One region of the Halomonas sp. GD1P12 genome, then DNA from elsewhere that is predicted to be linked to it. Evidence: predicted binding sites of a transcription regulator. Region 1 holds the regulator's gene; each other region holds the start of a gene.
The links. Region 1 encodes sigma-54, which starts transcription at its own class of promoters, with help from an activator protein. Its sites were predicted from a motif close to TGGCACNNNNNTTGCTNT; they were not measured.
Positions count from the first base shown of each region.

Region 2: the regulator sigma-54 is predicted to act here: its motif matches at 6,834-6,851, upstream of OCT39_RS15920 (urease accessory protein UreD).
Region 3: the regulator sigma-54 is predicted to act here: its motif matches at 8,008-8,025, upstream of OCT39_RS10850 (sugar phosphorylase).

Region 1 covers NZ_CP107007.1:2,120,466-2,131,048, reverse strand. Annotated here, with positions in the region: gene pmbA (metalloprotease PmbA) at 1-1,008, shown strand, start outside; gene OCT39_RS09980 (hypothetical protein) at 1,083-1,622, opposite strand; gene OCT39_RS09975 (HPr family phosphocarrier protein) at 1,695-1,964, opposite strand; gene rapZ (RNase adapter RapZ) at 2,020-2,934, opposite strand; gene OCT39_RS09965 (PTS sugar transporter subunit IIA) at 3,031-3,501, opposite strand; gene hpf (ribosome hibernation-promoting factor, HPF/YfiA family) at 3,506-3,814, opposite strand; gene OCT39_RS09955 (RNA polymerase factor sigma-54) at 3,896-5,308, opposite strand; gene lptB (LPS export ABC transporter ATP-binding protein) at 5,414-6,139, opposite strand; gene lptA (lipopolysaccharide transport periplasmic protein LptA) at 6,174-6,665, opposite strand; gene lptC (LPS export ABC transporter periplasmic protein LptC) at 6,668-7,306, opposite strand; gene OCT39_RS09935 (KdsC family phosphatase) at 7,428-7,958, opposite strand; gene OCT39_RS09930 (KpsF/GutQ family sugar-phosphate isomerase) at 7,995-8,981, opposite strand; gene OCT39_RS09925 (ABC transporter ATP-binding protein) at 9,254-10,075, shown strand; gene mlaE (lipid asymmetry maintenance ABC transporter permease subunit MlaE) at 10,075-10,583, shown strand, end outside.
Region 2 covers NZ_CP107007.1:3,456,383-3,466,965, reverse strand. Annotated here, with positions in the region: gene urtE (urea ABC transporter ATP-binding subunit UrtE) at 1-364, shown strand, start outside; gene nadS (NadS family protein) at 445-729, opposite strand; gene OCT39_RS15950 (metal ABC transporter permease) at 726-1,655, opposite strand; gene OCT39_RS15945 (metal ABC transporter permease) at 1,652-2,737, opposite strand; gene OCT39_RS15940 (metal ABC transporter ATP-binding protein) at 2,741-3,523, opposite strand; gene OCT39_RS15935 (metal ABC transporter solute-binding protein, Zn/Mn family) at 3,543-4,511, opposite strand; gene OCT39_RS15930 (PepSY-associated TM helix domain-containing protein) at 4,668-6,044, opposite strand; gene OCT39_RS15925 (DUF2946 family protein) at 6,160-6,576, opposite strand; gene OCT39_RS15920 (urease accessory protein UreD) at 6,893-7,777, shown strand; gene OCT39_RS15915 (urease subunit gamma) at 7,808-8,110, shown strand; gene OCT39_RS15910 (urease subunit beta) at 8,134-8,454, shown strand; gene ureC (urease subunit alpha) at 8,451-10,163, shown strand; gene ureE (urease accessory protein UreE) at 10,477-10,583, shown strand, end outside.
Region 3 covers NZ_CP107007.1:2,338,828-2,349,410, reverse strand. Annotated here, with positions in the region: gene OCT39_RS10875 (OmpA family protein) at 1-795, shown strand, start outside; gene OCT39_RS10870 (HAD-IIB family hydrolase) at 1,359-2,294, shown strand; gene OCT39_RS10865 (glycosyl transferase) at 2,342-3,562, shown strand; gene OCT39_RS10860 (methyl-accepting chemotaxis protein) at 3,613-5,211, opposite strand; gene dsbG (thiol:disulfide interchange protein DsbG) at 5,336-6,109, opposite strand; gene OCT39_RS10850 (sugar phosphorylase) at 6,169-7,977, opposite strand; gene nrdR (transcriptional regulator NrdR) at 8,251-8,742, shown strand; gene ribD (bifunctional diaminohydroxyphosphoribosylaminopyrimidine deaminase/5-amino-6-(5-phosphoribosylamino)uracil reductase RibD) at 8,742-9,905, shown strand; gene ribBA (bifunctional 3,4-dihydroxy-2-butanone-4-phosphate synthase/GTP cyclohydrolase II) at 10,036-10,583, shown strand, end outside.

The DNA.
Region 1 (10,583 bases):
TCCCTGATGGCCACCCACCTGCCTGATCTCGACGTGCATCACCCCTGGGCGCTGGATACCGAGCGCGCCACGGAGCTCGCGCTTGCCTGCGAGCGCGCCGGGAGCGAGGTGGCCGGCATTCATCAGTCCGAAGGCGCCTCGCTTTCAAGCGGCGAGGGTGTGCGGGTGTACGCCAATAGCCACGGTTTCGTAGGCACGCAAAAGGGCAGCAGTCACTCGCTCTCCTGCATGCTGATCGCCCAGGATGAGCAGGGCATGCAGCGCGATTTTGATTACACCAGCGCCCGCGACCCGCGGGCGCTGAGAGACCCACAAAGCGTGGGGCGCGAAGCGGCCAGGCGTACCCTGCGCCGGCTGGGCGCCAAACGCCCGCCGACCGGCACGTTCCCGGTGCTGTTCGACCCGTCTCTGGCATCCGGGCTGGTGGGGCATCTCATGGGAGCGCTGGCCGGCGGCGCGCTCTACCGCGAGGCCTCTTTTTTGTGCGACAAGCTGGGCGAGCCGCTGTTTCCCGAGTGGTTCAACCTCGAGGAGCGCCCGCTGGAAGTCGGCGCCATGGCAAGCTCGCCCTTCGACGGTGAAGGCGTGCAGACGCGCCACAACCGCTTTATCGAAGATGGGCGCATCGCAAGCTATATGCTCTCGTCCTACAGCGCCCGGCGTCTTGGCATGACCACGACCGGCAATGCGGGCGGGGCGCGCAACATCCGCCTCGAAGCGCCGCAGGAAAGCCTGGAGTCACTGCTGGCGCGCATGGGGCGCGGCGTGCTGGTGACCGAACTGATGGGCCAGGGCGTGAACAGCGTAACCGGCGACTACTCCCGCGGCGCTGCGGGTTTTTGGGTCGAGAACGGCCAGATCCAGTATCCGGTCGAGGAGTTCACCATCGCGGGTAATCTGATGACGATGTTCAAGGGCCTCCAGGCGCTGGGCGACGACATCGATACCCGGGGCAGTATCCACACGGGAAGCTGGCTGGTCGACGCCATGACCGTCGCCGGCGACTAAACGCGCAACACGTACGATAGCCCGCGACGGCTCGAACTGCGTCGCGGGTTTTTTTATGGGTAGCGTTTTTCAAATTAGCTTTTGGGGCGGTACTGGGCGTCCAGGTTCAGGCGCTCGAGCAGACGCTCGAACAAAAAGTACTCGGGCCCGGCGAGCGAGCGACTCAGGCAGTCCAGATACTCCCGGCGTGGGTAGCGCCGCCAGCGCGGCAGCTTGTAAGCGTCGAGGTCGATGGCCACCATGCGGCCCTCATGGACCAGAAAATTCTCGGTGTGCAGGCCGCGACAGTGAATGCCCTCGTGATCGAAAGCGGCCAGCGCGTCCAGATACTGCTCCTGTAGATTTGGGGAGTCGAGAATGTGGGCCCTGAGCGGCTCACCGTGGACGTTGTCGGTGACCAATCGGTAAGGGCGGGCCTCGACGATGCGCGGCGTGGCGATACCGAGCGCCTCCAGGCGCGCGGCGACCAGGGCGAAGTTGTGCCCAGGGTAGGGGCGAATGCGCGTTAGATAGCGCAGCCGGTCGAAGGCCTTGGGATGAAAGGTTTTGATGAAATGATCGCGGGCCGGGTCGAAATAGACCCGGGAGTACTTACCGGTCTGAATGAGCTGCATGATGGGGCCCGATAGATGAGCATCGGCCGCTGAGAACCGATCGATGAAAAGGCGTAGCGCCCTGGACGGGGATCAGGCGTCCTCGTCGAAGCGCGCCTCGAACAGCGCCTGTAGGGCGTCCAGCGCCGCCTCGGCGTCGTCGCCCGTGGCCTCTACAACGAGCTCGGTGCCGCAGGGTGCGGCCAGCATCAAAAGTGACATGATATTGGCGGCATCGGCTTTCTGGGTCTGCCGGTAGACGTGCACGCTCGCCTCGAAACGCTGCGCGCAGGTTACGAGTTTGGTGGCGGCGCGGGCGTGCAGGCCGCGCTGATTGGTCAGTGTCAAACGTCTTTCTGGCACCTGTTTCCCTGTTTTCCGCTCGTTGCTTATGGTGGTGCTGATCCCGGCCCCTGCGTTACGCCGTTGATCGGTCGTCAACAGCGTTTGAGCCGCTCGTGGCGTCGAGGCTAAAGTGAAGGCCCAGCTCCCGGTGGCGCACTTGAACACCCCCGCGCGAGGCGAGCAGATCCTGCGCCAGCCGGTCGACCATGTAGACCGAGCGGTGCTGGCCGCCGGTGCAGCCAATCGCAACGGTCATGTAGCTACGCTGGCTATTCTGGTAGGCGGGCAGCCACTTCTCGAGCCAATCGAGAATGTCCTGGCGCATATCACCGACCACCGGGTAGCTCTCCAGAAAACCGACGATCGCGTCGTCACGACCGGTGTGGGGGCGTAGCGTCGGGTCCCAGTAGGGGTTGGGCAGGCAGCGAATGTCGAAGACGATATCGGCGTCCAGCGGCACGCCACGCTTGTAGCCGAAGGACTCGAGCGTGAGCGTAAGCTGGCTTTGGCGCTGGTGCCCCAGCTGGTCGGTGATGCGTCGGCGCAGATCGTGCACCGTGAGCCGCGAAGTGTCGATCATCAGATCCGCCAGCTCGCGAATGCCGAATAGCGTCTGCTCCTCCTGGGAAATCGCCTCTTCCAGCGTCATGTCGCTGTCGCGGGTGAGCGGATGGCGCCGACGAGTGGCGGAGTAGCGCTCGAGCAGCGTGCGCGCGTCGGTGGTCAGATAAATGACCTGAACGCGGGTGCTGCCGTTTTTGATGTCCTGGAGCAGCGCAGGGAAGCGTTCGAGCGCGGTGGGCAGATTGCGTGCATCGATGCTCACCGCCAGGTGCGTGCGCTCACCGTGCTGGCCAAGCTCTTCGACCAGCGAGCCCAAAAGCATTGCCGGCAGGTTGTCGATGGCGTAGTAGCCCAAATCTTCCAGCGCCTGAAGCGCAATGGACTTCCCCGACCCGGAGCGGCCGCTGATGATCACAAGTTGCATCGTGTCTCTCTTCGGTCAGTGAGCGCTCTTATCGGCACACGCCTGTACGTAAGCGCGATTGCGATTGAAGGGCCGGGAAAAGCGAAGGTGGTGGGCTTACCCCTGCGCCTGCTCGCGAATGCGGGCGGTGACCAGCTCTAAAAGCTCGCGCTGGCTTTCACACTTTCGAAACTGCGCGCGGGTCGTGGCGTCGTTCATGATGGTGGCGACCTGGCCCAAAAGCGCCAGATGCGTGTCGTCCGCCTCTTCCGGTACCAGCAGCACGAACACCAGATCCACCGGATCGCCATCGATGGCGTCGAAGTCGACGGGTTCGGCGAGCTTTAGAAAGCCGGCGATCGGCGCGCTGCAGTGCGGACTTCGGGCGTGGGGAATCGCGACCCCATTGCCGATGCCGGTACTGCCAAGGCGCTCACGACCGACCAGCCGGCTGAAGACTTCCTGACTATCCAGGCTCGGTGTGTTTTGAGCGATGAACGTGCTGAAGAACTCCAGCACCCGTTTTTTGCTGCCCCCGGGGACGTCGAACAGCACGCGCTCCGGGGGGAGTATGGTTTCCAGGGTCATCGAATTAACGCACGCCAGCGCCCTGGGCGCGGGCCTGTGCTTTTTCCTTGTGTTTTACCAGTTGGCGGTCGAGCTTGTCGGCCAGGGCGTCGATGGCGGCATACATATCGTTGTCCTCGGCTTCGGCGTGTACGTCGGCGCCCGAAGCATGCAGCGTGCAGGCGGCCTGCTGACGCTCCTTTTCGATCGACAGCGTCACCTGCACGGTGGTGATGTTGTCGTAGTGGCGTTCGATACGCTCGAGTTTCTCGTTGACGTAGTCACGCAGGGCGTCTGTCAGTTCCAGGTGATGACCGGTAATGTTCACTTGCATCGACGTACTCCTAATCCAGGACTGTCCTTCGATTGTAACCCTTTTTCCGCCATTGCAAAGCCCTGCCGGCAAGTTTCCCGTTTAACGTAAACGGCGCCGCTCACTGGAGGAGGGAATGCCCATCGCTTCGCGGTATTTGGCCACGGTGCGCCTGGCCACGTTGATGCCGTTGGCCTCGAGTAGCGTGACCAAATGGCTGTCCGATAGCGGCTTGCCTGGCGTTTCGTCTTGAATCAGTTTTTTGAGCCGGGCGCGGATCGCGGTGCTGGAGTGGCTGTCGCCGCCGTCCTGACCGCTCACCTGGCTCGAGAAAAAGTACTTGAGCTCGAATACGCCGCGGGGCGTGTGAATATATTTTTGCGTCGTGACCCGCGAGATCGTCGACTCGTGCATCTCCACCGCTTCGGCGATGTCGGCGAGAATCAACGGTTTCATCGCTTCTTCGCCGCGCTCCAGAAAACCGATCTGGCGAGCGATGATTTCGCGGCCAACGCGCAAAAGGGTGTCGTTTCGACTCGACAGGCTCTTGATCAGCCAGCGCGCCTCCTGCAGGTGTTCTTTCAAGAACTGATTGTCCTGGCTCTTGTCGGCGCGCTTGATGAGGCTGGCGTAGTCCGGCTGAACGCGAAGCTTGGGCAGCGCCTCCGGATTGAGCTCGAGATGCCAGCCTTCCTGGTCGTGACGGACCACCAGGTCCGGGGTGATGTAGCTTTGGTTGGTGGCACCAAAGGCGCTGCCCGGGCGCGGGTCGAGGCTTCGAATCAGCCGAACCACATCGTCGAGCTGCTCGTCATCGAGGCTGAGGCGGCGTTTCAACAGGCGCAGGTCGTTTTTGCCCAGCGCTTCCAGAAACTGACGCACCAGGCGCCGGGCCTGCATCAGCAGCGGAGTATCGTCGGCAAGCGCTGCCAGCTGTAGCAGCAGACACTCGCGCAGATCGCGGGCGAACACGCCGGTGGGCTCGAACTGCTGCACGCGCAGCAGCACGTTTTCCACCTCCCGCTGGCTCAGGCCGTCCAGGCCCTGGGCCTTAAGGCCTTCGCGAATGTCGTTAAGCGGCTGGGTCAGGTAGCCGTTGGCATCCAGCGCATCGATCAGGCTTTCGGCAATGGCATGGTCTCGTGGGCTGGTATCCGTCATCGCCAACTGCCACAACAGATGCCCCTGAAGGCTTTGGCCAGTGGCCTGGCGCTCGAAATCCGGGCCTTCGCCGCTGCCACCGGCGGCCATGTCCTGGTAGGTGTCGGACCATTCGCTGTCGGTGGCAAGCTCCTGGGGGATGCTCTCTTCCCACTCGGTTTCTGGCGTCTCCTGGGTTGTCTCTTCGCCGAATTCGTCTTCCTGCTCTAAAAGCGGGTTGGCGTCGAGCGCCTGCTGGATCTCCTGGCGCAGGTCCAACGTCGAGAGCTGCAGCAGGGCGATAGCCTGCTGCAGCTGCGGTGTCATGGTCAGCTGCGTACCGACGCGCAGCTGTAGAGAAGCTTTCATGACCATCGAAGAACCACTCGTTACTCGTAAAGCTCCACACTAGAGCGAGACGGGGTTCGACGCAAGTGCAATAAATATGCCACTACCCGGAACTTTATGGTTGTCACCGGGTTAGAGGCGAAAATCTGCGCCCAGATAGACCTCGCGCACCTTTTGATCGCCAAGAATGGCGTCGGCGTCGCCGCTTGCGATGATATGGCCGTCGCCGACGATATAGGCGATGTCGCAGATATCCAGCGTCTCACGGACGTTGTGGTCGGTGATCAACACGCCGATATGGCGCGCCTTGAGCGCAAGGATGATCGACTTGATCTCGCCGACGGAAATTGGATCCACCCCGGCGAAGGGTTCGTCGAGCAGGATGAAGGCCGGGTCAGTGGCCAGCGACCGGGCGATTTCCACGCGGCGGCGCTCGCCACCGGAGAGGCTCATCCCCAGGTTGTCGCGAATGTGGGTGATGTGAAAATCTTCCAGCAGCTGCTCCAGGCGCGCCTGGCGGGCAGGGCGGTCCAGCTCCTTGCGCGTCTCCAGAATGGCCATGATGTTGTCGGCCACCGAGAGCTTTCTAAAGATCGATGCCTCCTGGGGCAGATAGCCGATGCCGGCGATGGCGCGTTCGTGCATCGGTGCCCGGGTCAAATCCAGCTCGTCGATACCTACGCTTCCGGCATCCGCCTTGACCAGCCCCACGATCATGTAAAACGAGGTCGTCTTGCCCGCCCCGTTAGGGCCAAGCAGGCCCACGACGCTGCCCTGGGTGATCTCCAGATTGATATCCTTGACCACCCGGCGGCGCTTGTAGCTTTTGGCCAGGTGGCGGGCGTGAAGCGTCTTGATCGCTTCAGGTTGGGTGCTCGACACGATGACTCTCCTATTGCGCGGGCTGCAGCGTCATGCGAATGCGCTGGTTGTCGCCACCGCTGACGTCGGAGCGCGCCTGAACCACTTCGCGGTCGATAAAATACTCCAGCCGCCCGCCACGAAAGCGGTCGCTGCGCTGGGTGAGCTCGGCCTGATCGATCAGCTCGACCCGGCGCTCGCTGACGTGGTAAACGATGCGTCGCGCCCAGCCCTCCATGGGCGCCGGCTCATTTTCGAGCTGGTTGCGAAGATAGGCGCGCTCGCCGGTGGCGGTCGCCTGGGAGAGCTCGCCGGCATCGTTGCGCGTGATTTCGACGCGGTCGCCGCGAATCTGCATCTCGCCCTGGCGAATGTTGACGTTGCCGGAATAGACCGCGGTGCCCGCACGCTGGTCGAGGTCGAGCCGGTCGGCTTCCACTTCGACGGGCGCCTGGCTGGTTTGCGCCTGGGCGGTCAGCGGCAGCGCCAGGCTCAGCAGTGCGATTCGTAAATAAGCGTGCATAACTACTCCTGCAAGGTGGAATCCGAAACGGTAGGGTCCTGGGGTGTCGGGTCGGCGGCTTGTCGCGCTTGAACCGGCGGATGCGTGCCGCGCACGTTGTCGCTCATGCGTACCTGGCTTTCATCGAGCCAGACGTCCATGCGCTCGGCACTCATACGTTGGGGCGGCTGCTGCAAAAGTGCGGGCGCCTCGGTATAGGCGTGGCGCTCGAGACCCTCGTAGTGTAGGCGCTCGGTATCGAGCTGCCAGCCCTCGTCCGGGGCGAGCAGCCGGGCGTTGCCTTCCAGGATCAGCGTCTGGCGCTCGTTTTGCAGCGTGCCATGATCGGCGCTGGCAAGCCATTGACGCTGCTCACTGTCGTAAAGCGTTGCCCGCGGCGCCTCGATTTCGGTCAGCGCGCGCTGGGGCGTATGCACCAGCCGCGGCGTATCGAGGCGCTGAGAGACCCCGCCGGTGTCGTTGAAAAGCGTAAGCCCTGCATTCTCGAGCACGTGGCCGGGCTCTTCGCGCTGTACGTCCGGGTCGACCGCGACCGTCGCCGGGCCGCCCGGGTCCAGCCACACAAGCCAGGCGCCCAGGGCGATGACCAGGGCGGGAAGCCAAAGGCGTTTTTTGATCCGTCTTGCCGTCGAGCCCGGCATCGTGTCACCTCGGGGTCGGTTCAAGGGCGGCTTTCGTCGAGGAGAGCCGTTGAGTCTTGCGCGCGATCATCGCGACCGCAAGGTTATAGACAGGTAGTCATGTTAAAGATAGGTAGTCATGTTAAAGATAGGTATCCATCACCGCGTCCCAGTGGCCCTGGGTCATCAGCAGCGTGTCGCAAATTTCGCGCACCGCGCCGTGGCCGCCGAGCGCATCGGTGATCCAGTCGGCGTGGGTGTGCATATAGTCCGGGGCGTTGGGGACGGTGATGCCGACGCCTGCGCGCTTGATGCACTTGAGATCCGGCAGATCGTCACCGCAGTAGGCCACCTGATCGAGATCCAGTGATAGCCGCGAGCAGAGCGCTTTAAGCGTGGCGAGCTTGTCCTCGACCCCCTGGTGGACGTGGGTGATACCGAGGGCGGCGGCGCGCTGGCTGACCATGGGAGAGTCGCGGCCGGTAATCAGCGCAACGTGAAAGCCGGCGCGTTTGAGCAGTTTGAGCCCGTGTCCATCCTGGGTGTGAAACGCCTTGATCTCGATGCCGTCGGCCTGGAAATAGAGGCGTCCATCGGTCATGACGCCATCCACGTCGATGGCGAGCAGGCGAACGTTACGAAGGCGGTCGTTGAGAGCATCGGGTACGGCCATGGGGACTCCGTTATCATCAAGTAAGGTAAACGTTGATCAAATCACGCCGCTGGAGAGCAGGTCGTGCATGTGTAAGGCACCGATCGGGCGCTCGTGTTCATCCACGACCGCCAGCGCCGTGATACGGCTATCTTCCATCAGGCGTACCGCTTCGGCGGCGAGCATGTTGGGCCCCACGCGCTTGCCGGGCCGTGTCATCACCTCGTCGACGCTGACTTCGCGAAGGTCGAAATGCTCGTCCAGGGTGCGGCGCAGATCGCCGTCGGTATAGACACCGGCCAGACGCCCCTGATCGTCCACCACGCAGGTAAAGCCCAGCCCCTGACGGGTGATTTCCAGCAGCGCATCGCGTAGCGGGCTTCCAAGCGCCACCGTCGGCAGGCGATCGCCGCTGTGCATCAAGTCCTTGACGCGCAAAAGCAGGCGCTTGCCAAGACTGCCGCCGGGATGCGATAGCGCGAAATCCTCGGCGGTGAAGCCTCTCGCTTCCAGCAGCGCCACCGCCAGCGCATCGCCCAGTGCAAGGGCGGCGGTGGTCGAACTGGTCGGGGCGAGATCCAGCGGGCACGCCTCGCGGGCAACGCCGCTGTTTAGATGCGCATCGGCGTGAGTGCCAAGCGTAGAGTCCGGCCGGCCGGTCATGCTGATCAAGGGCACACCCAGACGCTTTAATAACGGCAGCAGCGCTGTGACCTCGGCGGTTTCACCGGAGTTGGACAGTGCGATGACCACATCGGCGCGGGTGATCATGCCCAGATCGCCGTGGCTCGCCTCGCCCGGATGGACGAAAAACGCCGGCGTACCGGTGCTGGCAAGCGTGGCGGCGAGTTTACCGGCGATATGGCCGGATTTCCCCATGCCGGTGACCACGACGCGCCCCTGGCAGGCGAGAATCAGGGCGCAGGCCCGGTCGAAATGTTCGTCCAGCTTCTCCTGGAGCTCGCCAATGGCGGCCTGCTCGATCGAAAGCGTGCGCAGGGCGCTTTCGCGTAAAGCGCCGGGGGTGCCGTGAAACGCGGGCATGAGGGCCTCTTGAATAAAGATGTCGTGGGACAGCGATCTAGAATAGCATTTTGCGCTGGCGCACTGGTACGGCCATTTTTAACAAGGCGTTAGCGCCTTTGGCGTCAAGGATTTGCGCGTTGGTTAAGGCGGCGACAGGTGGCGTTAAGGTACAATGTTCGCTACTATTCGAAAACACTGTTTTTTTTGAAAGCCGGTCCTGATGAGCCCGCGTTCCTGCGTTTGCGGTTAGTTGGTCAGCTATCCGCCCCAAGAGGAGGGTTTATCCACCCATGACTCCCGCGCCCTTCATCGAAATCGAAAATCTGCATTTCTCTCGCGGTGACCACGACATCTTCCGCGGTGTGAACCTTCGTATTCCGCGCGGTCAGGTCACCGCCATCATGGGGCCAAGCGGTACGGGCAAAACGACGCTTTTAAAGCTCATGGGCGGGCAGCTCACGCCGGACCGTGGACGGATTCTGATCGACGGTCAGGACGTGCACCGGCTTTCGCGCAAGGCGCTGTTCACGCTGCGAAAGCGAATGGGCATGCTGTTTCAAAGCGGGGCGCTGTTTTCGGATTTGAACGTATTCGAAAACGTCGCGTTTCCGCTGAGAGTACACACGGACCTCCCTGATGCCATGATTCGCGATCTGGTGCTAATGAAACTGCAGGCAGTGGGGCTGCGTGGCGCCCGCGAGTTAACCCCTGCCGAGCTCTCCGGCGGTATGGCCCGGCGCGTGGCGCTGGCTCGCGCCATTGCGCTCGACCCGGAGCTGGTGCTCTATGACGAACCTTTCGTTGGTCAGGACCCGATCTCGATGGGCGTGCTGGTCCAGCTCATCAAGCGGCTCAACGAAGCGCTCGCTTTGACGTCGGTGGTAGTGTCTCACGACATCAAGGAGACGCTGAGTATTGCCGACTACCTCTATCTGATCGCCGATGGTCAGGTCGTGTCCGAAGGCACGCCGGCCACCTTCGATACCAGCGACGACCCGCGGGTGAGCCAGTTCGTTCACGGCGAGCCGGACGGCCCGGTGCCGTTTCACTACCCGGCGCCGGGATTTTATAGCGATATGCTGGGCCAGACGCACCCCAAAAGGACAGGATGATGCGGTCACTACTAACGCAAGCCAGCCACCGCATCACGCGGTTCGGCCGTAAGGCGTGCGAAACCGTCGAAGCATTGGGCCGGGCCGGCGCGTTTCTCGCCCAGGCAGGCATTGGCGTTCCTTCCAGGGAAGGTTTTTCGCTGTGGCTTCGTCAGATGCACTTCGTGGGCGTGCTGTCACTGGCCATCGTGCTCGTCTCCGGGCTTTTTATCGGCATGGTGCTGGCGCTGCAGGGCTATACTATTCTGGTCGACTTCGGCGCCGAGCAGGCGCTGGGTCAAATGGTGGCGCTGTCACTGCTGCGCGAGTTGGCCCCGGTCGTAGCCGCCTTGCTCTTTGCCGGACGCGCAGGCTCGGCACTGACCGCCGAAATCGGCCTGATGAAGGCGACCGAGCAGCTCACCAGCATGGAGATGATCGGGGTCGACCCGCTCAAGCGCGTGGTCGCGCCCAGGCTTTGGGCCGGGTTCGTTGCACTGCCCATTTTGACCATTGGGTTCAGCGTCGT
Region 2 (10,583 bases), 1.3 Mb from region 1:
CCCCGCGCGGATCCATGAGCTCTTCCCGGTGCTCGAAGAAATGAAGCACCGCCGCGGCGGCGATCTCTCCGGCGGGCAACAGCAGCAGCTCGCCATCGGACGCGCCCTGGTGATCGAGCCCAAACTCTTGATTCTGGACGAGCCCGGCGAGGGCATTCAGCCCAATATCGTCACCCAGATCGGCCAGGTGATCCGCCAGCTGATCGAGGAGGACGGCCTGACGGTACTGCTGGTCGAGCAGAAGCTGCCCTTTGCCAGAAAATACGCCGACCGCTTCGTGATCATGGACCGCGGCCGCCCGGTGGCAAAAGGTGAGATCGGCGAATTATCCCAGCAGTTGATCAAACAGCACCTGACGGTGTGAGTTATCCACAATGGGTTTAGTCCACAAATAAAGCGCCCGCCAGATGGCGGGCGCAATTTTATGTACAAGAGCGTCGTTCGTTAGTGCTCTGCCAGTTCGCGGTAGAAGGCTGGGTTGTCCTGAATGGTGGCCAGCACCTTGGCCGCCAGCCCTGTTGGATTGCGACGGCGATTTTCCCAGCTTTTGATGGTATCGATACTGGTGCCCATTGCTTGGGCGAACTCGGCTTGGGAAACAGCGAGTAACGCCCGAATCTGTTTGACATCCGCTACTTCGAAACGCGTGACTCGGTCGGCTTGGCGTTTCTGCGTCTTTATATCGACGGCTTCTTCCAGGGAGTCCTTGAGCGCGTTGAAAATACTCACGGTATATGCTCCTTGGACAAGCCCAAAGGCGGCTCCACCGGCGCCCGCCGCTGTTTGAAGGCGCGCGTGACCAGCCCGTAGCGCGGCCCGAACAGGAAGGCGAGGATCAGGAACGCGCCGGTCATTACCGCCATCATGCCGCCGATCGAGACGTTCAGGTGCACGGCGAGTAAGTAGCCACTAATGCTCGAGGCGATCGAGATCAGCGCGCCGATGAGAAACATCATCCACAGCCGGTCGGTGAGCAGGTATGCCGCCGAGGCCGGGACGATCGCGAAGGCGATGAACAGCACCGCGCCCACGGCGTCGAACGCCGCCACGGCGGTGGAACTGGTCAGCATCAGGAGCACGTAAAAGAGGATCGTCGGCATGAAGCCGAAGGTCTTGGCCAGCGCCGGATCAAACGTGGCGAGCTTCAGCTCCTTGTAGAAGAGCCCGATGAAGGCGTAGTTGATCAGCGTCATTGCGCTCATCGACACCAGCGCTTGAGGAATGGGGAGGCCAAAAAGCTCGACGGTGTCGAGCCAGACGAAGCCGATTTCGCCGAGCAGGACGGTGTGGGTGTCGATGTGAACGTCCTGGGCATAGAGGTTGAGCAGCAACACGCCGATGGAGAACAGCGCCGGGAACACGAGGCCAATGGCGGCGTCCTGCTTCACTCGCTTGGTGCTGGCGAGCGCCTCGGTGAGAAAAACGGTCAGAAGCCCTGTCAGCGCGGCGCCAATGAGCTGCACCGGGCCGCTTTGCTGTTTGGTCAGTATCCAGACGATGACGATGCCGAAAACGATCGAGTGGCTGATCGCGTCCGACAGCATGCTGTTGCCGCGCAGCACCAGAAAGGTGCCCACCGCGGAAGAGGCGATGCCGACCATGGCGCCGACCAGAATGATCGGCAGCGCCGTGCTGTTCAAAAGCTCTGCGATCATGGCGTGGCCTCCTCGAAAGCGGCGACCACTTCCCGGGCGCGGGCGCGGCCCGACGCGGTCAACGCCACGCCTGCCTTGTTTGACGAGCGGGCAACGTGGCCCTGACGGGTGAGCGCTGCCAGCGTGCGCCGGGCGCTGGGGCTCAGGCGCGGCGGCGTTTGCGGATGCTTGTGAAGAGCGTAGAGCAGCTGCTGGGTGTGCAGCTCGCGCTTCTGGCGATAGTGCTTCACGATGCCCCACAAAAGCCCTCGGCCGGGGGCCAGCGCCAGCGACAGCAACACGATGGCGGTGGCGGTCAGTACGATCAGCGGGCCGGTGGCAAGTCCGCGCGACAGCGTGCTGATGGTGGCGCCCGAAACGCCGCTAATGATGCCAACGCCAGCGGCGATCACCAGCATGCCGCCCAAATGGCGGCTCCACTGCCGCGCTGCTGCGGCCGGCGCCACGATCATCGCAGCCATCAAAATCACCCCGACCATTTGCAGGCCGACCACCACGGCGAGTGCCACCATGGCCGTGAGTACCGCCTCGATGGCCGCCGCGGGCATGCCGAGGGTACGGGCATACTCGGGGTCGAAGGTAACCAGCTTGGCCTGTTTCCAGAACGCGGCGAGCAGCGCGAGGGTGGCCAGCGTAATGGCGCCCATCACCCACAGATCCGAGCGCAGCGTTGCCGCGGCCTGGCCGAACAGAAACGCCTCCAACCCCCCCTGGGCGGCGTTGCGGGTGCCCTGAATGTAGGTGAGCAGCACGATACCCACGGCGAAAAAGAGACTCAGGCAGACGCCCAGCCCGGCGTCGGTTTTAAGCCGGCTTTTACGTGTGAGCAGCAGCATGGTGAGCGCGGCCAGCGTGCCGGTGACCAGCGAGCCGATAATGATGCCGCCCAGATCGCGGCTGCCGGTGATGATGAAGCTCAGACATATTCCCGGCAGTGCGGCGTGGGAGATGGCGTCGCCCAGAAGGCTCTGACGGCGCAGCACCGCAAAGCAGCCCAGCGGCCCGCTGATCAAGCCCAGAAGCGAGGCGCCGATCACCACGTTTTGAAAGGTGTAGTCCGATAAAAGCTCAAGCCAGTGCATGCATCACGTCACTTTGGAGGCGGGGAACATCAGCGATTCTCTGTCGCCGAGCAGGGCGATCTGGCCGCCGTAGGCCTTGCGCAGATGATCGATCTTGAACACGTCGCGCGCCTGGCCGGCGGCGATCACGCGCACGTTCAAAAGCAATAGCCAGTCGAAGTACGTACTCACCGTTTGCAGGTCGTGATGAACGACGATCACCGTTTTGCCTTCATCGCGCAGGCGGCGCAGGATGTCGATGATCGCCCGCTCGGTGGTGGCGTCGACCCCGGCCATGGGCTCGTCGAGAAAGTAGACGTCGGCTTTTTGCACCAGCGCGCGGGCCAGAAACACCCGCTGCTGCTGACCACCGGAGAGCTGGCTGATCTGGCGGTTGGCAAGCTCGCTCATGCCGACCATCGCCAGCGCTTCCATGGCCTCGCTGCGCTCGCGTCGGCCCGGGCGCCGGAGCCAGCCAAGGCGCCCGTAAAGCCCCATCATCACCACGTCCAGCGCCGTGGTGGGAAAGTCCCAGTCCACGCTCGAGCGCTGCGGCACGTAACCCACGCGCTTGCGTTGGGAGGCGTAGGACTTGCCGTGCACCCGCACCTCGCCGGAAAGCGACGGTACGAGCCCCAGAAGGCTCTTGATCAGCGTGCTTTTGCCCGCCCCGTTGGGGCCAACGATGCCCGCCATGACGCCGGCGGGAATATCCAGCTCGATATCCCACAGCACCGGCTGGTTATGATAGCTCACGGTCAGGTTCTTGATACTGAGTGCCGGCTCAGCGTTACCGGTCGTTGTCATCAAACAGTGCCTTTGATCGTCAGGTGTCGAGCTGCCATTCGCTTGCCCAGCCCTCGAGCGCTTGTGGCAGGGGGGCGAGGGAGCCGCCCAGCGCCTCGACGATGTGTTCGGTATTGCGGTAGATCATGCCCATGTAGGTGCCGTCGACGGTGCCGTCGTCGCCCATGGCGTCGGAGTAGAGCTCGCCGCCGACCACGACCTCATGACCTTTTTGGCGCGCCGCGTCGATCACCGCCTGAATGGTGCGCGGGTTGATGGTGCTTTCGACGAATACCGCCGGCACGTTGCGCTCTACCACACTATTGGCCATGTTGCGGATATCGGCAATGCCGGTTTCGGTTTCGGTACTGATGCCCTGGATGCCCTCGACGTCGATATCGTAGGCGCGGCCAAAATAGCTGAAAGCGTCGTGGGCGGTGACCAGTACGCGCTGCTCCTCGGCAATGGAAGCGATGCTCTCCTTGACCCACTCGTGCAGCGCGAGAAGCTCGGTTTCGTAGCGCTCGGTGTTGGCCTCGATGGTTGCGGCACACGCCGGGCGCGCCTCGATCAGGGTGTCGCTCAAGGTCGGGACGATGTTCGCCCAGAGCGAGACATCCATCCACAGGTGCGGGTCGACCCCGTAGGCGCCCTGGGACGTGATCAGCGCATCCTCCTCGATCGACGCGGGGGCGACGGCAAGCGTCGGCGTGCGTGTGGCAAAGTTCTCCAGCACCGAGCCAAGCTGGCCCTCCAGCGCATAACCCGAGTAGAGAATTTGCTCGGCGCCGCGCAGCATGGCCACATCGTTGGCGCTGGCCTGGTAGAGATGCGGGTCGACGCCTGGGCCCATCATCGCCTCGACGCTGACGCACTCGCCGCCCACGTTCTGGGCCACATCGGCAATCATGCCGATGGTCGCCACCACGTTCAACGGCGGCTCGTCGGCCAGCGACAGCGAGCTCAGCGGCAGTAGCGCCATAGCGGCAACGAGACGTTGTACGGCCATGATGGATCCTCGCGGTGATCGAAAAGCGGGCGTTTTTTTTGCGTCTGGTAAGAAGTATAGCCTTTGCTAAGTTTCCTGCCAGCGGCGCTGCCTGTCAAGCGATGCAAGGGCGAGAAGACGTGCCCCGGCCCCCGGGAAAAGGGCCGGGGAAAAGGATCAAGCGCCGCGTGCGGCGAGGCGGCGCTGCTGCAAAGGACGCACCACAAACCCATCGATGAGCAGCATGATGAGAATCGCCGCGCCGGTCAGCGGAAAGAGCACCCCGCCGCCGACGAGAATCGCCAGAATGCCGCGAAACGCGCGTTTGTCCCGCGGCAGCGGCGGCACGCCCAGCCCGCCTTTCGGGCGACGCTTCCACCACATGACGCCGGCGCTGACGCACAGCAGGATGATCGCCACGCACACCGCCAGAAAGAGCAGCTGATTCGCTCGCCCGAACTGCTGACCCATGTGCACGTTGATGCCGAACTCCAGCCACCGCCCGAGCGGGCCGTAATCGGCGTAGCGCATGTCCACGAGCGGCTCGCCGCTGTAGCGGTCCAGATGCACCACCCGCTGCTGGCTCACCTCGTCCGGGTAGACCGAGCCGGAGTAGACGCCGGTCGGGGTAGTGGGCAGGCTGACCGCAAAGCCCGAGTGCAACCCAAGGCGCTCGAAGGTGGCCACGGCCTCGTTCAGGCCGATATCCGCCTGGCCCGTCGACTCGGTCGATTCGGTCGATTCGGGCACTTGCGCCTGCTCCAGCGACCAGCTCGTCGGCGCCTGCTCGCTCAGTTGCGTGCTGGACATTGGCACCTCGGTTCGAACCCCGGCGGGGTAGCCGAAGTTGTTGCCGTTGGCCCACTGGTTCACCTGAGCGCCCCACACGCCGGACCAGGGCATGCCGGTGATCGCCAGAAACAGGATGAAGGCGCCGACGAACAGCCCCGTCACCGCGTGCAGGTCGCGCCAGAAGACACGCTTTTGCGGCGCGCCGCGTACGCTGACCACACCGCCCCTGGCGTTGGTGCGTGGCCACCACAGATACACGCCGGTGAGCACCAGCAAAATCGCGAAGCCGCCGGTGATCTCGATCAGCTTGCGCGGCGTGGCGCCGAAGAGCTTGAAGCTGTGCAACTTTCGCACCGTCCACATGATCGTTCCGCGATCGTCCAGTGCGCCGAGCACGCGCCCGGTGTAAGGGTTCACATACACCGCCAGGCGCTCGTCGTTGGTCGTGCGCACGGTGACTTCCGCCGAGCTCTCCGGCGTGGCCGGGGCCGTGTACTTGAGCGCCGTTCCCGGATGCGCGTCGAGGGCGGCGCTCACCTGAGCGGCGGGCGTTTCTACGCTTTGCTGCACCGCGACGCGTTTGACGTCGGCGTGGACGATGGCATCGATCTCGTCCTTGAAGAGATACAGCGCCCCGGTGATCGAGAGGGTGATCAGAAAGGGCAGCACCAGAAGGCCCGCGTAGAAGTGCCAGCGCCAGATGGCGCGGTAGAGATCGAACGGCGTCTTCGCCGCCGATCGGGGGTCGACATGAGCAGTCATTACGGCTCCTGCAGCGCCCGCTCGAAGGGGCGCCCGAGTGATAGCGACACGCACCCGGCGGCCAGGGGCGGCCGTCAGGTCGTCAGAATCGGGTCATACAAACTGATGGGTGTCGTCAGGCGAGCGGCGGGGCGCGGACAGGCGCATGCAGGTAGTTGTCGAAGGACGCGAACCCCTGATGCGGCGACTTTGGCCGCGGGGCGTGGTGAACGAATGCCTGCCGCGCAATGGCGGGCAAAAACGCATGAGCCGAGGGAAACTGCTGCCACAGGGAGCAGTAGCCGCACTCGTGAAACCAGGTGAAGATGGGCTCGATCGACGGCTCAGGCGACGTTTCTGGGGCGGCGTGAGAGCGGTGCGCCGAGGATGGGTGGTCGTGGTGCGCGCCGGAGGCGGCGTGTCGATGCGCCTCGTGATGACCGGCCTGGGACTGCGAAATCAGCGGGCCGATCAGCAGCAACAGCATGGCCGTGAGCGCCGCGTGAAGCGCAACGCGGTACCAACGACGATGGGTAAAGCGCTGAAGTGGCAAGATGACGACCCTTGGCAAAACGTCGATAGCGGGCCTTGAGGGGCAGGCGGCCCGATTGATCGTGCCATGGTAGCGTAAAACGTGACCCGTTAAGAGGTTCGCGATGTGGCCTTTTGTCCCGGGCTCGGTCCCGTTATTACACGGCTTGCGCTTTTATGGTGCCTTTTCAGTCAGAATGTTCAATTCTGGTGCATGACGTTGGTCACGATGAGTTGCTCTGCCCCGGCAAAGGGCCGCTTGGCATCCTTTCACCATTTTGGCGCATTAATTGCATTGGTCAGGGAATATGAATCAATCGATCAAGAGCGACCGTCTGATGACGGCATGCGATAGCAACGCATCATACACCCCCTCCGGCCACCGTTTCGACGACCAGCGCCGCTGGGCGGCGTCGCTTGCGCTGCGTTTTGCCCAGCGCGACGGCGCCACGCGCATGACTCAGGCGCGCCATCAGGGCCCGCTTCGCGTACAGCGCCCGTTCTACCCGGAAGGCCGCGGTGAGGCCTGCCATATCTACGTGCTGCACCCGCCTGGTGGTTTGGTCAGCGGCGATGCGCTGAGCATCGAGGCACAGGTGGAAAAGGGCGCCCACGCGCTTTTGACCACCCCCGCCGCCAACAAGCTCTACAAGGCAGACAGCCAGGGCGTGGCCTGGACCCAGCGCACTGCGCTTACCGTGGAGGATGGCGCGGTGCTCGAGTGGCTCCCCCAGGAAACCATCGCCTTCGATGGCTCGAAAGGCGAGCAGCGCACCCATATCGCCCTTCACGGTAGTGCCAAATGCCTGGGCTGGGAGGTGATGGCGCTGGGCCGCCCGGCAAGTCAGCTTCCGTTCGTGTCCGGGCGCATCGAGCAGCACTTTCGCCTGACGCTGGATGGCAAGCCCCTGTGGCTCGAGCGCCAGCCGCTGGACCCGCTGCACCCGCGTTTCGTCGGCCGTTGGGGCCAGGGCGGCGCCACGGTGCAGGCCACCCTTTGGGCGATAGGACTCGAGGACGGCCCCGCCGCCATCGAGGTGCTGCGCGAGACGCTTGCGGCCGAGCCGAACTGGGCAGTGACTCTTCGCCATGGCGTGCTGCTTTTGCGCTACCTGGGCGGCTCGCGGGTGGATGCCTGGGCGCTTTGCGAGCGGGCCTGGCAGCTTCTGCGCCCGCGCTTGATCGACCGCGAGGCCCACACGCCGCGCATCTGGCTGACCTGACGCTTCATCTTTTTGAGAGGATAACGCCGCATGGAACTGACCCCGAGAGACAAGGACAAGCTGCTGCTGTTCTCCGCCGCGCAGCTAGCCGAGCGTAGAAAGGCGCGCGGTTTGAAGCTCAACTACCCGGAAGCCGTGGCGCTGATCAGTTTCGAGATCATCGAAGGCGCCCGCGACGGCAAAACCGTGGCCGAGCTGATGAGCTTCGGCCGCGAGATATTAACCCGCGATGACGTCATGGAGGGCGTGGCCGAGATGGTCGACGAGGTGCAGGTCGAGGCAACGTTTCCCGATGGCACGAAACTCGTGACCGTTCATACGCCGATCAACTAGCGTTACACCCCTTGGAGGCAGCCATGATTCCTGGTGAGTATCAGTTAAAAGAGGGTGAGATCGAGCTGTGCGCCGGCCGCGAGCGCATCACCGTGGAGGTCGCCAACACCGGCGACCGGCCCATCCAGCTCGGCTCTCACTACCACTTTGCCGAGGCCAATCCGGCGCTTGAGTTCGACCGCGCCAAAACCCGTGGCTACCGGCTCGACGTGGCCGCTGGCACCGCGATCCGCTTCGAGCCGGGTCAGAGCCGCGAGGTCACGCTAATTCCGTTCGTCGGCAAGCGCGAGATCTACGGTTTCCGTGGCGATGTCATGGGTGCGCTGGAAGGAGACACGCAATGACCACGAACAGAATCAGCCGTCAGGCTTACGCCGACATGTACGGCCCCACGGTAGGCGACCGCGTGCGCCTGGGCGACACCGAGCTCTGGATCGAAGTCGAGCGTGACGCCACCCACTACGGCGACGAGGTGAAGTTCGGTGGCGGCAAGGTGATCCGCGATGGCCAGGGCCAGAGCCAGCGCGTCGATTCCGCGGTGATGGATACCGTCATCACCAACGCGCTGATTCTCGACTGGTGGGGCATCGTCAAGGCGGATGTCGGCCTGCAAGCCGGGCGTATCGCTGCCATTGGCAAGGCGGGCAATCCTGACACCCAGCCGGAGGTGGAGATCGTCATCGGCCCGGGCACCGAGATCATCGCCGGTGAAGGCAAGATTCTGACCGCCGGCGGCATCGACGCCCACATTCACTTCATCTGCCCCCAGCAGGTGGAGGAGGCGCTGATGAGCGGCGTGACCACCATGCTCGGCGGCGGCACTGGCCCCGCCACCGGCTCGAACGCTACCACCTGTACGCCCGGCGCCTGGCATATCGGCAAGATGCTCCAGGCGGTGGACGATCTGCCCATGAACATCGGCCTGCTCGGCAAGGGCAACGCCAGCCTGCCGGAAGGGCTCGAGGCGCAGCTCGAGGCCGGCGCCATGGGGCTCAAGCTTCACGAGGACTGGGGCACCACGCCGGCGTCCATCGACACCTGCCTGAGCGTGGCGGAGAAGTACGATGTCCAGATCGCGATTCACACCGATACGCTCAATGAGTCGGGCTTCGTCGAGGATACGCTCGCGGCGTTCAAGGAGCGCGGCATTCACACCTACCACACCGAAGGGGCGGGCGGCGGCCACGCGCCGGACATCATCACCGCCTGCTCGCTGGAGTACGTGCTGCCGTCCTCCACCAACCCGACGCGCCCCTACACGGTCAACACCATCGACGAGCATCTGGATATGCTGATGGTCTGCCACCACCTGGACCCGAATATCCCCGAAGACGTCGCCTTTGCCGACTCGCGCATTCGCCGGGAAACCATCGCCGCGGAAGACATCCTGCATGATCTGGGCGTGATCTCGATGATCGCCTCGGACTCCCAGGCCATGGGCCGGGTGGGCGAGGTGGTCTGCCGTACCTGGCAGACCGCGCACAAGATGAAGGTGCAGCGCGGCCTGCTGCCGGAAGACGAAGCATTGGGCGCCGACAACCTGCGCGCCAAGCGCTACATCGCCAAGTACACCATCAATCCGGCGATTACCCACGGGATCAGTCACGACGTGGGGTCTATCGAGGTGGGCAAGCTGGCCGATCTGGTGCTCTGGAAGCCGGCGTTTTTTGGCGTGAAGCCCTCGCTGATTCTGAAGGGCGGGATGATCGCTGCGGCCCCCATGGGCGACCCCAACGCCTCGATCCCGACGCCCCAGCCGGTGCACTATCGGCACATGTTCGGCGCCTTTGGCCGCGCGGCGAGCCAGACCCGTCTCAACTTTGTCAGCCAGGCCGCCATCGATGCGGGGCTCAAGGAGCGCTTGGGGCTGCAAAGCGCGCTGTCGGCGTGCAAGAACGTGCGCGGGGTGCGCAAGAAGGACATGAAGCTCAACGACGCCTGCCCGGAACTGACCGTGGACCCGCAGACCTATGAAGTACGCTGCGACGGCGAGCTTCTGACCTGCGAGCCCGCCACGGAGCTGCCGCTGGCGCAGCGGTATCACCTGTTCTAGGAGCGGTCGCTAGCTGGAGCTACTCCTACAGGGTGCGGGCTCGCCCTTGTAGGAGCTGGATTCATCCGGCGATGGAAGGCGCTAGCCTTCCCTTGATGAGGTGCCCCCTTAAAGAGGTCGCTAGCTAAAGCTACTCCTACGGTGCACGAACGTATTGTAGGAGCCCGATTTATTAGTGGTCCGACACTTCGGCGATGGAAGGCGTTAGCCTTACCTTGGTGAGGTGCCACCGTCGGTCGCTAGCTGAAGCTGCTCCTACGGGGGGCTGGACGAGACAAGGCGCGCCACTTATTGAATGGCTAAGAGGTCGATCATGCTGAAACTGATAGAACGGTTAGGCCCCGTGGAAGCGAGCGCCGCCAGCGATACGCTCACGCTGCCCTTCGAGCTGCGCATCCGTGGCCGCCTGAAGGCCGAAAG
Region 3 (10,583 bases), 220 kb from region 1:
GCACCGCTGACCCGCGCCGCCACGGCGCTTCCCATCCCGAACGCGGGTGAGCTAAGCCCGATGGCGATCAGCGCCGCGCTGGGCGTGGTGGGGCTGCCGGGTAGCCGGATCGTGCCGCCGGCTCCGGCCACTATGGCGCCGCCTGCGCTTTTGGCTCATACGCCTGCGCCCGTGGAACTTGAGGAGGTGCCCGCGGCGCCCGCCTTCGAGTGGCTGCTGCCCGCGCCGCTATTCGCCGAACGCGCAAGCCAAGCGCTTAGGCCTGTAGGCGCGGCGCCGCTTGCCGACTACATGGTGATTCTGACCGATGAGCCGCCGGTCAACGCGGTGCCCATCAGTGAAGAAGCGGTACGCGGCGCGGTCAGCGTGGCCGAGCGTTTGAACGAGTCGCTCTATTTGCCGAGTCTTGACGGGGTGGAAGTCGCGCGCGTGGCCGAAGGCATCAGCCTGCGCGTGCAGGACCGGCTGCTGTTTCCTTCCGCCACGGCAGAGCTGACCGATGACGGCGCCTCGCTGGTGGGAAGCCTTTTGGAGACCATTCAGCGCTTCGATGGTGAGGTGTCGGTCGAAGGTCACTCGGATAGCCAGTCGATCAACACGCCGGAGTACTCCTCGAACTGGGCGCTATCCAGCGCCCGGGCGATCGCCATCGTCGAGGCGCTGCAGGCCGCGGGCGTCGATGCGTCGCGGCTGCGCGCGGTGGGGCTCGCCGCGACGCGCCCGCTGGCGGATAACTCGACCGTCGAAGGGCGCGCGCGCAATCGCCGCGTCGAAGTAGTGATTCACATTGAATAGTGATCACGTCGAACAGAGTGGGGATGTCGCGATAAGGCCTGCGAAACGGTTTATAAAGCAGTTTATAAAACGGTGTACAACGCAGTTTATAAAATGATGGCCAAAAAAAGACCCGCCGGGGGGGGGGCGGGTCAGCTAGGGCTTGGCTCGGTGTAGTCTGCTGGCGTCAGGTGAGGGGTGTACAAGGCCGCCAGCAGGTACAATTTGAGTATAGACATTTTCGTGCTTCTGCCAAGAGTTTTTTTCAAATTTTTTTATACGCCGATTCAAGGCTTGTCCAACTTTGCCTTTTCGTGGCGTTCGCCACGCTCAAAAAAACGCACATTTTCTGCACCAAAATAGAGCTTTGGGGGTGCGCTCTTCTAGTGCTTTCTGCCTTTATATGGTTCATTCACTTTGCAATGCACTGATTGAAAAAGTGTTTTATCGAGTGGCACACAATCTGCTTGGATGAGAGACAAGCCAATGCGCCGGGATGGATCAAGGCTTTTTGAAGGCCATCGCCTCGTTGGCTTGCGCGCCGTTCAACCTAAAGCAGCGTTTGACCTAAAGTAGGTAATGCCATGACGGAACATGCCTCTTCGAGCAAGCCAACGCACTCCCGTGAAACGTCAACGGCAGACACGCCGGCGCTGGAGCTCGCTTTAACGCCGCGCCTGGTGGTCACCGACCTGGACGGCTCGTTGCTCGATCACGACAGCTACGATTTCTCGCCTGCCCGCGCCACGCTGACAAGGCTTCGCGTGCTCGGCGTGCCGGTCATCCCTGTGACCAGCAAAACCCGCGCCGAGCTCATCGCGCTTCGCCAGGCGCTGGATCTCACCGCAACGCCCTTCGTCGCCGAAAACGGCGCGGTCATCGGTTTACCCCCGGGCTGGTGTCACCCGAGCCTTGACCGCCCCGGTAGCGCCCGCGACAGCCTCGTCATCAAACATACCGGTGTGGATAGCCGCTTCATTCGCGCGCGCTTGAACGTGTGGCGCGAGCGTCTGGGCGTTCGTTTTATCCGAATGGGGGAGATGTCCGTCGAGGAGCTGATGGCGCTGACCGGGCTCGATGAGCCGCGCGCGCTCGCCGCGCGCCAACGCGAAGGCAGCGAGCCGCTCGTGTGGGAGGACAACGACATCGCCCTCGACGCCTTTCGCCTGGCGCTGGAAAGCGACGGGCTGACGTTGACCCAGGGCGGACGGTTTTATCACGTGATGGGGGCGTCTTCGAACAAGGGGAGCGCCGTGGAGTGGCTGGTCAAGCGCTTTAGCGCCCTGAGAGGCAGCCGCCCACTGACCCTGGGGCTGGGCGACGGCCCCAACGACATCGCCATGCTCGAAGCGGTGGATCAGGCGGTGGTCATCAAGGGGCGCCACGACTTGGCGGTCGAGCCTCAAAGCGCCGCGCTTTATCGCACCGACGCCTTTGGCCCCGCTGGTTGGGTCGAAGGTCTTACGCACTGGTGGGGCGGCCAGGATGAACGGCCAAGCCTTGATACCGACACGCCCTGACCGAACGCGAACAAACTAAAACGCAGGCGCTACGCCAGAGAGGGCATATGAGCGATTTTCATCAGAATGGATTGATCACGGACTTTCATAACCTGACCCGCCGCCCCGTCGCGGAGCTGGAGGCGGATCTTTGCCGGTTCGCCGAGCGCCGCCCCATGGGATTGATTCTGCCGTCGCTGTTTTCCGAGCTCGAGGGGCCGGCGCTGTCGGCGATCATCGATGAGCTCAAGGACGTACCTTATTTGGGCGAAATCGTGATTGGCCTGGATCGCGCCGACCGCGAGCAGTTTCTCTATGCCCGGGAGTTCTTTTCACGCCTGCCCCAGCATACCCGCATTCTCTGGAACGACGGCCCGCGCTTGACCGCGCTACACGACGAGCTCGAAGACCACGGCCTGGGGGCGGTGGAGCCGGGCAAGGGGCGTAACGTCTGGTACTGTTCGGGCTACCTGCTGGCGTCGAACCGCTCGAAAGTGGTGGGGCTGCACGACTGCGATATTCTGACCTACGATCGGGGGCTTCTGGCGCGCCTGATGTACCCGCTGGCCCACCCGCGCTTCAACTACAGCTTCTGCAAGGGCTACTACCCGCGTATTGCCGAGGGCAAGCTCAACGGGCGCGTCTCGCGGCTGATGGTGACGCCGCTTTTGCGCGCGCTGAAAACCGTCTGCGGGCCACTGCCGTATCTGGATTATCTGGACAGCTTTCGCTATCCGCTTTCCGGCGAGTTCGCCATGCGCAGCGAAGTGCTGGAAGGCATTCGTATTCCGGCGGACTGGGGCCTTGAAATTGGCGTGTTGTCAGAGCTTCAGCGCAACTACTCGATGCGCCAGATTTGCCAGGTCGATATCGCCGACACCTACGATCACAAGCACCAGCCGGTCAGCGAAGAGGACGCCTCCGGCGGGCTCAACCGCATGAGCCTCGACATCGCCAAGGCGCTTTATCGCAAGCTCGCCACCCAGGGCGTGAGTTTCAGCAGCGAGGATTTTCGCACCCTGAAGGCGACCTACTACCGGCTGGCGCTGGATCTGATCGAAGCCTACGACCACGACGCCACCATGAATGGCCTGAGCTTGGATCGCCACAGCGAAGAGCAGGCCGTCGAGCTTTTCGCCAGTAACCTGCTGGAGGCGGGCAACCTGTTTCTGGACAACCCGCGCGAGCGCCCCTTCATTCCCAGCTGGAGCCGCGTACAGGCCGCCATTCCCGATCTGCTCCCGCGCATGCACGAGGCCGTGGAGCTTGATAACCAGGGCAAGGTATGAACGGGCGTTGAAAACGCCGCGCCCGGTCGACGAATCGACCGGGCGGCGGGTTAGAAAGCGGCGAGGGCGGGGGTGGAGCTCAAGGACGCAGGCGTGGGCGAAGGCTCACTGGCGTTGATACGAAAGTTGGCGACCGCCTGGCGCAGCTGATGGCTGAGCTCGGAAAGCTGCTGGGCGGTGTGGTTACTCTGCTGCACCAGCCCGGCGTTTTGCTGGGTCATTTGATCCATCTGGGTCACGGCGTCATTGACCTGCTCGATCCCGCTACTCTGCTCGATGGTCGCGGCGGCGATCTCCTGTACGAGCGTGCTGAGCTCGCGAATGTCGCCAACCACGCGATCAATGACCTCGCCTGTACTGCGCACCTGCTGGCTGCCGTCGGCGACCTTCGTGCCGGAGTCCTCGATCAGCTGTTTGATCTCCTGGGCGGCGGCGGCGGAGCGACTGGCCAGCTGGCGCACCTCGCTTGCCACCACGGCAAACCCGCGGCCCTGCTCGCCGGCCCGCGCCGCCTCGACGGAGGCATTGAGCGCGAGAATATTGGTTTGAAACGCGATGGTATCGATGGTGTTGACGATGCTGCTCATCTGGCTCGAGCTTTGGCTAATGGCTTCCATCATGCTGACGACGCTGAGCATGGCGCTGCTGCCGCGCTGGGCGTTTTCCGCGGTCGAGGAGGCGAGCTTGCGCGCATGATCGGCGTGTTCGGCGTTTTGTTTCACCGTGGCGGTCAGCTCTTCCATGCTGGAGGCGGTTTCGGCAAGCGACGCCGCCTGCTGCTCGGTGCGCGTGGAAAGCTCTTCGTTGACCCCCGCAATTTGCACGACGCTGCCGTTGACCTCATCGGCGCCCTGATGAATCTCGCCGATGGTGTTGGCCAGGCTTTCTCGCATCCGGTTGATGTCGAATAGCAAGCTTTGCTGGTCCGTATGGGCAAGCCGGGTACTGACGGTCAGATCACCATCGGCGATGTGGCGAACGACGCCGGCGGCGTAGCGAGGATCGCCGCCCAAGCGTTTGGCGATATCGCGAATCACCCAGCCCATGAGCAGCGTCATGGGTAGCCCCAGTAGCAGCAGTGCCAGCGCGGCCTTGATCAGGCTATCGATGAACGCCGCGTTGATGTCATCGATATAGACGCCGGTGGCGATGCCCCAGCCCCATTCGGGGACGTAGGCGACGTAGCTCATCTTGGGAATCTGCTCGTCTTCACCGAGGCGGGTGGTGGCGTAGTAAACGTGCCCGCCGCCGTTCTGGGCGGCCTCGAGCAGATCCGCGTAGAGCCGCACGCCGTTGGCGTCTTCGTAGCCACTCATATCGGTGCCGGTGTCTCGCGTCGGGTGTGAAATGACGCGAAGCTGATCGTCGAAGGCGAACAGGTATTCGCCGTCGTTGTAACGGAGATTCGAGATGAGCTCGACGGCGCGTCGCTGCGCCTCCTGCTGATCGAATTCGCCCTGGCTTGCCCTCGCCTGCAGCGCTTCTACCTGGCTTTGAACGCCAATCACGATATAGCGGATGCTGGCTTGTCGTTCGTCGGTGAGCGTTTGGCGGTTATCCCAGGCCAGCCACCCCACGAGAAGCAGCATCGATACCCAAATCACCGCCAGTGTGCCCCAAAGCTTTTGTGTCGTTGTTAAACGCTTCATGGAAGATCCTTTTATTATTGATATGTCTTTTATCGGCCTCCTTGAGGGGCGCATTAGAAGCGAGTGGGTACTCTTTAGTCGTAGTGGAATCGGCTTCGGTGCGCCTGAAAGTGTATCGGGCGGCTTAGGGCGCCTCACCACCCATCATCTCGATCAGACGCTGCTCGCTCGGCAAGCCCTCGATACGATCCAGGCGTGTATGCCCCTCTTCGGTTTGGCGCTGAAGGGCGGTCGTGGGCGTGGCGACCAAGCCCAGCCCTTCGAAGAGCTGGTTGTTGGCGTAGACCTGCTCCTCGATCTCGATGGCCTGGGCGCCGGGTTCGAGCGGCTCGCCTTCGCTGTGGGCCGTCAGTGCGGCGGTGGGGTCCTCGGCGGCCAGTATCGTGGCCGCAAGCGCCGGGCTCGTGGGTGCCAGAATGCCGACCATAATATGACGAATCTGCACCTGACCGGCCTCGACCCAGGGGCGCGTTTGGCGCCACAGCCGCTTGCAGTAGGTGCAGTTGGCATCGGTGAACATGTAGAGCGTGCGCGGCGCGTCGACATCGCCGTCCTGAATCCAGTGGCTCTGCGCCAGGCGCTGCCAGGTCTGCGCCTCCAGCGGCACCCGAACCGCGGCCTCGAGCTGCGCCTCGGTCAGGTTCTCGCCGCTTGAGTCGAAAAGCGTGCCGACCACGGCGTGCTCGCCATCCGGCGTCAGGTAGACGATCATCTCCTGGCCCTGGCGGCTCGCGCCAAAGCCCGTCAGTCCGCCAGGGGCGTCGATACGCTCGTGAATGGCGATGCCTTGCGCCTTGAGCGCCTCGATCGGGGCAGGCAGCGGCGCGGCGCTGGCGGCGGTGGCGAGAACGGCAAGCATCAGCGCGGCAGTTGAGGCGGTCTTGCTAAAAGTCGCCATGGTGAGTCTCTTGTGTGAGTGGAAAAGCGGGCGGGTTCATCGTCTCGATCCATATCACCTCAACCGCCGTCGCTCACCAGCCAGCGAACGGCGTAGGGCGGCAGGGCGTTTTCCGGCGTCCAGGGCGTGGCATCGGCCAGTAAGCGCCACTGATTCGCGTCGAGCGCTTGCGTGAGCTCTGCACCGCCGTCACCCGGCGGGGCGGGCTGGTCGGTCACGTTGAACAGCGCCAGCAGCGTGCGGCCATCCTCGAGCGGGCCGCGTGTGATCGCCAGCAGGTTGTCGCTGGTGGCCAGCACCTGCTGGGCCGCCGCCGGGTTAAAACAGGGCTCGGCACGGCGCTGGCGCAGAAACTCCTGCAGCGCGAAGAATATATCATGGGTTGGCGTGGTCGGGCTTTCGAGCAGCAAATCGAGCTCATCGAGCGACCAGCGGTGGCGGTTGATCGAGCGCAGCCGCCCGCTTCGCTCGACGCCCTCATGATCGTTGAGCGAGCCGGTCAGCGTGTGAATGTAAAGCGCGGGAATACCCTGGAGCGTGAGCATGATCGCCTGGCTGCAAAGAAAGCGAGCGATCTGCCAGGGGTCTGGTCCGCGCCGGGTGCCGCGCATCGCCTCGAACCAGGTGATGTTGATTTCGTAGGCGGTGTCGGTGCCGTCCGGGTTGCTGCGCATACTGACGAAGCCGCCAAAGCGGTGCATCAGCTCCAACAGCGCGTCGCGCTCGTGATCCGGCAGCAAACCCTCCAGCGGTCGCACGCCGATGCCGTCGTGGCTGGCGGTGAAGTTCAGGTAGGTGCAGTTATCGGGCAGCGGCGGCAGACTCGCAAGCCAGGCCTGCATGGTCACGGTTTCGCCGCGGGTCAGGGTGTGAAGTAGAAGCGGCGGCAGGGCGAACTGGTAGACCATGTGCGCCTCGTCTGCGGCGCTTGCGCGCTCCGGGGCGCCCGGCGCCAGCCGGTCGAGGCCGAAGTAGCTGATGTTTTCGGCGTGAGGTACGTTGGTTTCGGTGATGAGTAGCGTTCCCGGCGCAATTTCGTCGACGATCGCACGCAATAGCCGCACGACCGTATGGGTTTCGGGAAGGTGAATGCAGTTCGTGCCCAGGCGTTTCCACAAAAAGGCCACCGCGTCGAGGCGAATGATGCGGATGCCCTGCAGCAGGTAAAAAAGCAGAATGCCGACGAATTCGAGCAGCACGTCCGGGTTCTCAAAATTAAGGTCGATCTGGTCATCCGAAAACGTGGCCCATAGATGGCGCGTACCCCGGCGGGTGGCCACGGGCACCAACAGCGGACTGCTACGCGGGCGGGTCACCTGGGAGACATCGGTTTCCGGGTCGACCTCGATGAAAAAGTCGCGCCCGGGAAGGCTGCCGGTCAGGTAGTCGACGAACCAGAGCGACTCGCGAGAGACATGGTTGAGCACCAGGTCCCCCATCAGGTCGAAGTGGCTGGCAAGCTCGCGAATGTGCGACCAATCGCCTAGCGCCGGGTTGACCTCACGATAATGGATGACCGAAAAGCCGTCGTCGCTACTCCAGGGAAAAAATGGCAGCACGTGAACGCCGCTGATGCAGTCGCCTAACCGTGCGCGCAGAAAATCGCTCAGCACGGTCAGCGGCGCCGTATCGCCTTGAACGATCGAGTCGCCGTAGCTGATCACCCACTGATCCTTTTCGCTCCAAAGTGGTGCGTCGGCGGGCGTGCTGGTCACGCGAGCAACCGGCGTGCCGTCCTGGCTTTCGCCGCGCTCACGTGCGTTTCGATAGTATTCCAGGTGCTGCTTGACGCGCCGCGTGACTTCGCCGGCGCGGTGGCCGTACAGGTGGGTCAGGTAGCGGTGAAGTGTCTGTTCGAAAAGCGTCATGGCGCCTCCTCCGGGTAAACTGTCACAAACGCTGCAGCTTGTGTGCCAAATCGTTACAATGCTAGGTTATGCCCGCACCTGTCAGCGCGGCTTCAGGGCGCCCGTGATTAAAAAAACGCGTCAGGCAGCGCGCTTTTTTAATCACGTATCGGTGTCGACGCGCCGGCTTCGATGCGCGTTGACCTTAATAGGTGCGTTCTTTACTGCTTTAACCGTTACTGTTTTAACCATAGCTGCTGCTTCGACCGCTGCTTCAACCATAGGTGAACGGCCATGCATTGCCCTTTTTGTGGTGCTCACGATACGCGGGTGTCCGATTCGCGCCTGGTGGCCGACGGCGACCAGGTGCGCCGGCGCCGCCAGTGTGCCAGCTGCCAGGAGCGCTTCACGACCTACGAAACCGCCGAGCTGATCATGCCGCGGGTGGTGAAGTCCGACGGCTCGCGGGAGAGCTTCGACGAGGTCAAGCTGCGCGCCGGCATGCTGCGTGCGCTCGAAAAGCGCCCGGTCAGCGCCGAGGCGATCGAGGCGGCGGTCGAGCGCATTCGCCAGCAGCTGCGCGCCCGGGGTGATCGTGAAGTCAACGCCCGCGATATCGGCGAGGCGGTCATGAACGCGCTCAGCGGGCTCGACCAGGTGGCCTATATCCGCTTCGCCTCGGTCTATCGCAAATTTCAGGATCTCGACGAGTTTCGCGCCGAGATCGACCGCCTGGCGCCTCAGGGGCCCAAGAGCGACGCCGGCAAGCCCCGCGAGGAGAGCTGATGGACGCGCCGTTTTCCAACGCCGACCACGTGCACATGGCCCGCGCCATTACGCTGGCCAAAAAGGGGCTTTACACCACCGACCCCAACCCGCGGGTCGGCTGCGTGATTGTTCAAAACGGTGAAGGGGGCGGGCACGGCCTCGTCGTCGGCGAGGGCTTTCACGAGCGCGCCGGCGAACCCCACGCCGAGGTGCACGCGCTTAACGCCGCCGGCGACAACGCGCGCGGCGCAACGGCGTTCGTATCGCTCGAGCCCTGTTCGCATACCGGGCGCACCGGGCCTTGCGCCGAGGCGCTGGTCGAGGCCGGCGTGGCGCGCGTGGTCGTGGCCATGGTCGACCCCAACCCGAAAGTGGCCGGGCGCGGTATCGAGCGCTTGAAAGCCGCGGGCATTCGAGTCGATGTGGGGCTTTTGGAGGCGGACGCCCGCGCGCTCAACCCGGGGTTCGTCTCACGCATGCAGCGCGGTGTGCCCTTCGTGCGCCTGAAAATGGCGATGAGCCTGGATGGGCGCACCGCCATGGGCTCCGGCGAGTCGCAGTGGATCACCGGGCCCGAGGCCCGGCGCCAGGTACAGCGACTGCGCGCGCGTTCGAGCGCCATTTTGAGCGGCGTCGAGTCGATCATTCTGGACGACGCTCGCTTGACGGTTCGCGCCGAGCAGCTGGGCCTGGAGAACGCCGAGACGGTCGTGACCCGCCAGCCGCTTCGCGTGATCATGGACTCCACGCTTCGCCTGCCGCTGGCCGCGGCCTGCCTGCAGGAGCCGGGCCAGACGCTGGTGATCACGACCGAGGCGCATAGTGAAGAGAAGCGCCAAAAACTCGAAGCGGCGGGGGCGCGCATTCACGTCATGCCCGCCGTGAAGGCGGGGCGGGTGTCGCTTTCTGATATGCTCGGCTTTTTATCGAGCGAGTATGATGTCAACGAAGTGCTGGTCGAAACCGGCGCGACCCTGGCAGGCTCCCTGCTCGATGCAGGGCTCATCGACGAGCTGCAGCTATTTGTCGCGCCGACACTTTTGGGAGGCGAGGCGCGACCGCTTTTCGCCCTCCAGGGGTTGAGCGAAATGGCGGACCAAAAGCGCCTCGATATTCAGGATATTCGTGCCGTCGGCAACGATTGGCGCATTATCGCCACGCCCCGCGCGGTGGCGCCTTGAAAGAACGTTTTCGATGATCGTGACACGCGCAGGCCAGGCCTTGCGCGCGCTAAATCTGGCGCGGCGGGGCCAGCCACGGTACCCTGCGCGCAACATCGCACGACGGTGCGGCTACTTTACGGGAGTTTCCATGGTGCAACCCTCTTTTGATGGTTTGTCCCCGATCAGCGAGCTGGTCGAGGATATCCGCCAGGGCAAGATGGTGATCCTCATGGACGATGAGGATCGCGAAAACGAAGGCGATATCATCATGGCGGCCGAGAAGGTTCAGGCCGAGCATATCAACTTCATGGCACGCCACGCCTGTGGTTTGATCTGCATGCCGATGACGCGCGAGCGCTGCGAGCGGCTGAACCTGCCGCTGATGGTGGGCAACAATGGCTCGGGCTTTGGCACCAAGTTCACGCTCTCGATCGAGGCGCGCGAAGGGGTCACCACCGGGATCTCGGCCGCCGACCGCGCGCGCACCGTGCAGGCCGCCGCCGCACCCAACGCCCGCGCGGCGGATATCGTTCAGCCTGGCCACATCTTTCCGCTGATGGCCGAGCCCGGCGGCGTGCTGCGCCGAGCGGGCCACACCGAAGCCGCTTGCGATCTGGCCGCCCTTGCCGGGTGCGACCCGAGCGGGGTGATCTGCGAGATCATGAACGATGACGGCAGCATGGCGCGCCGCCCGGA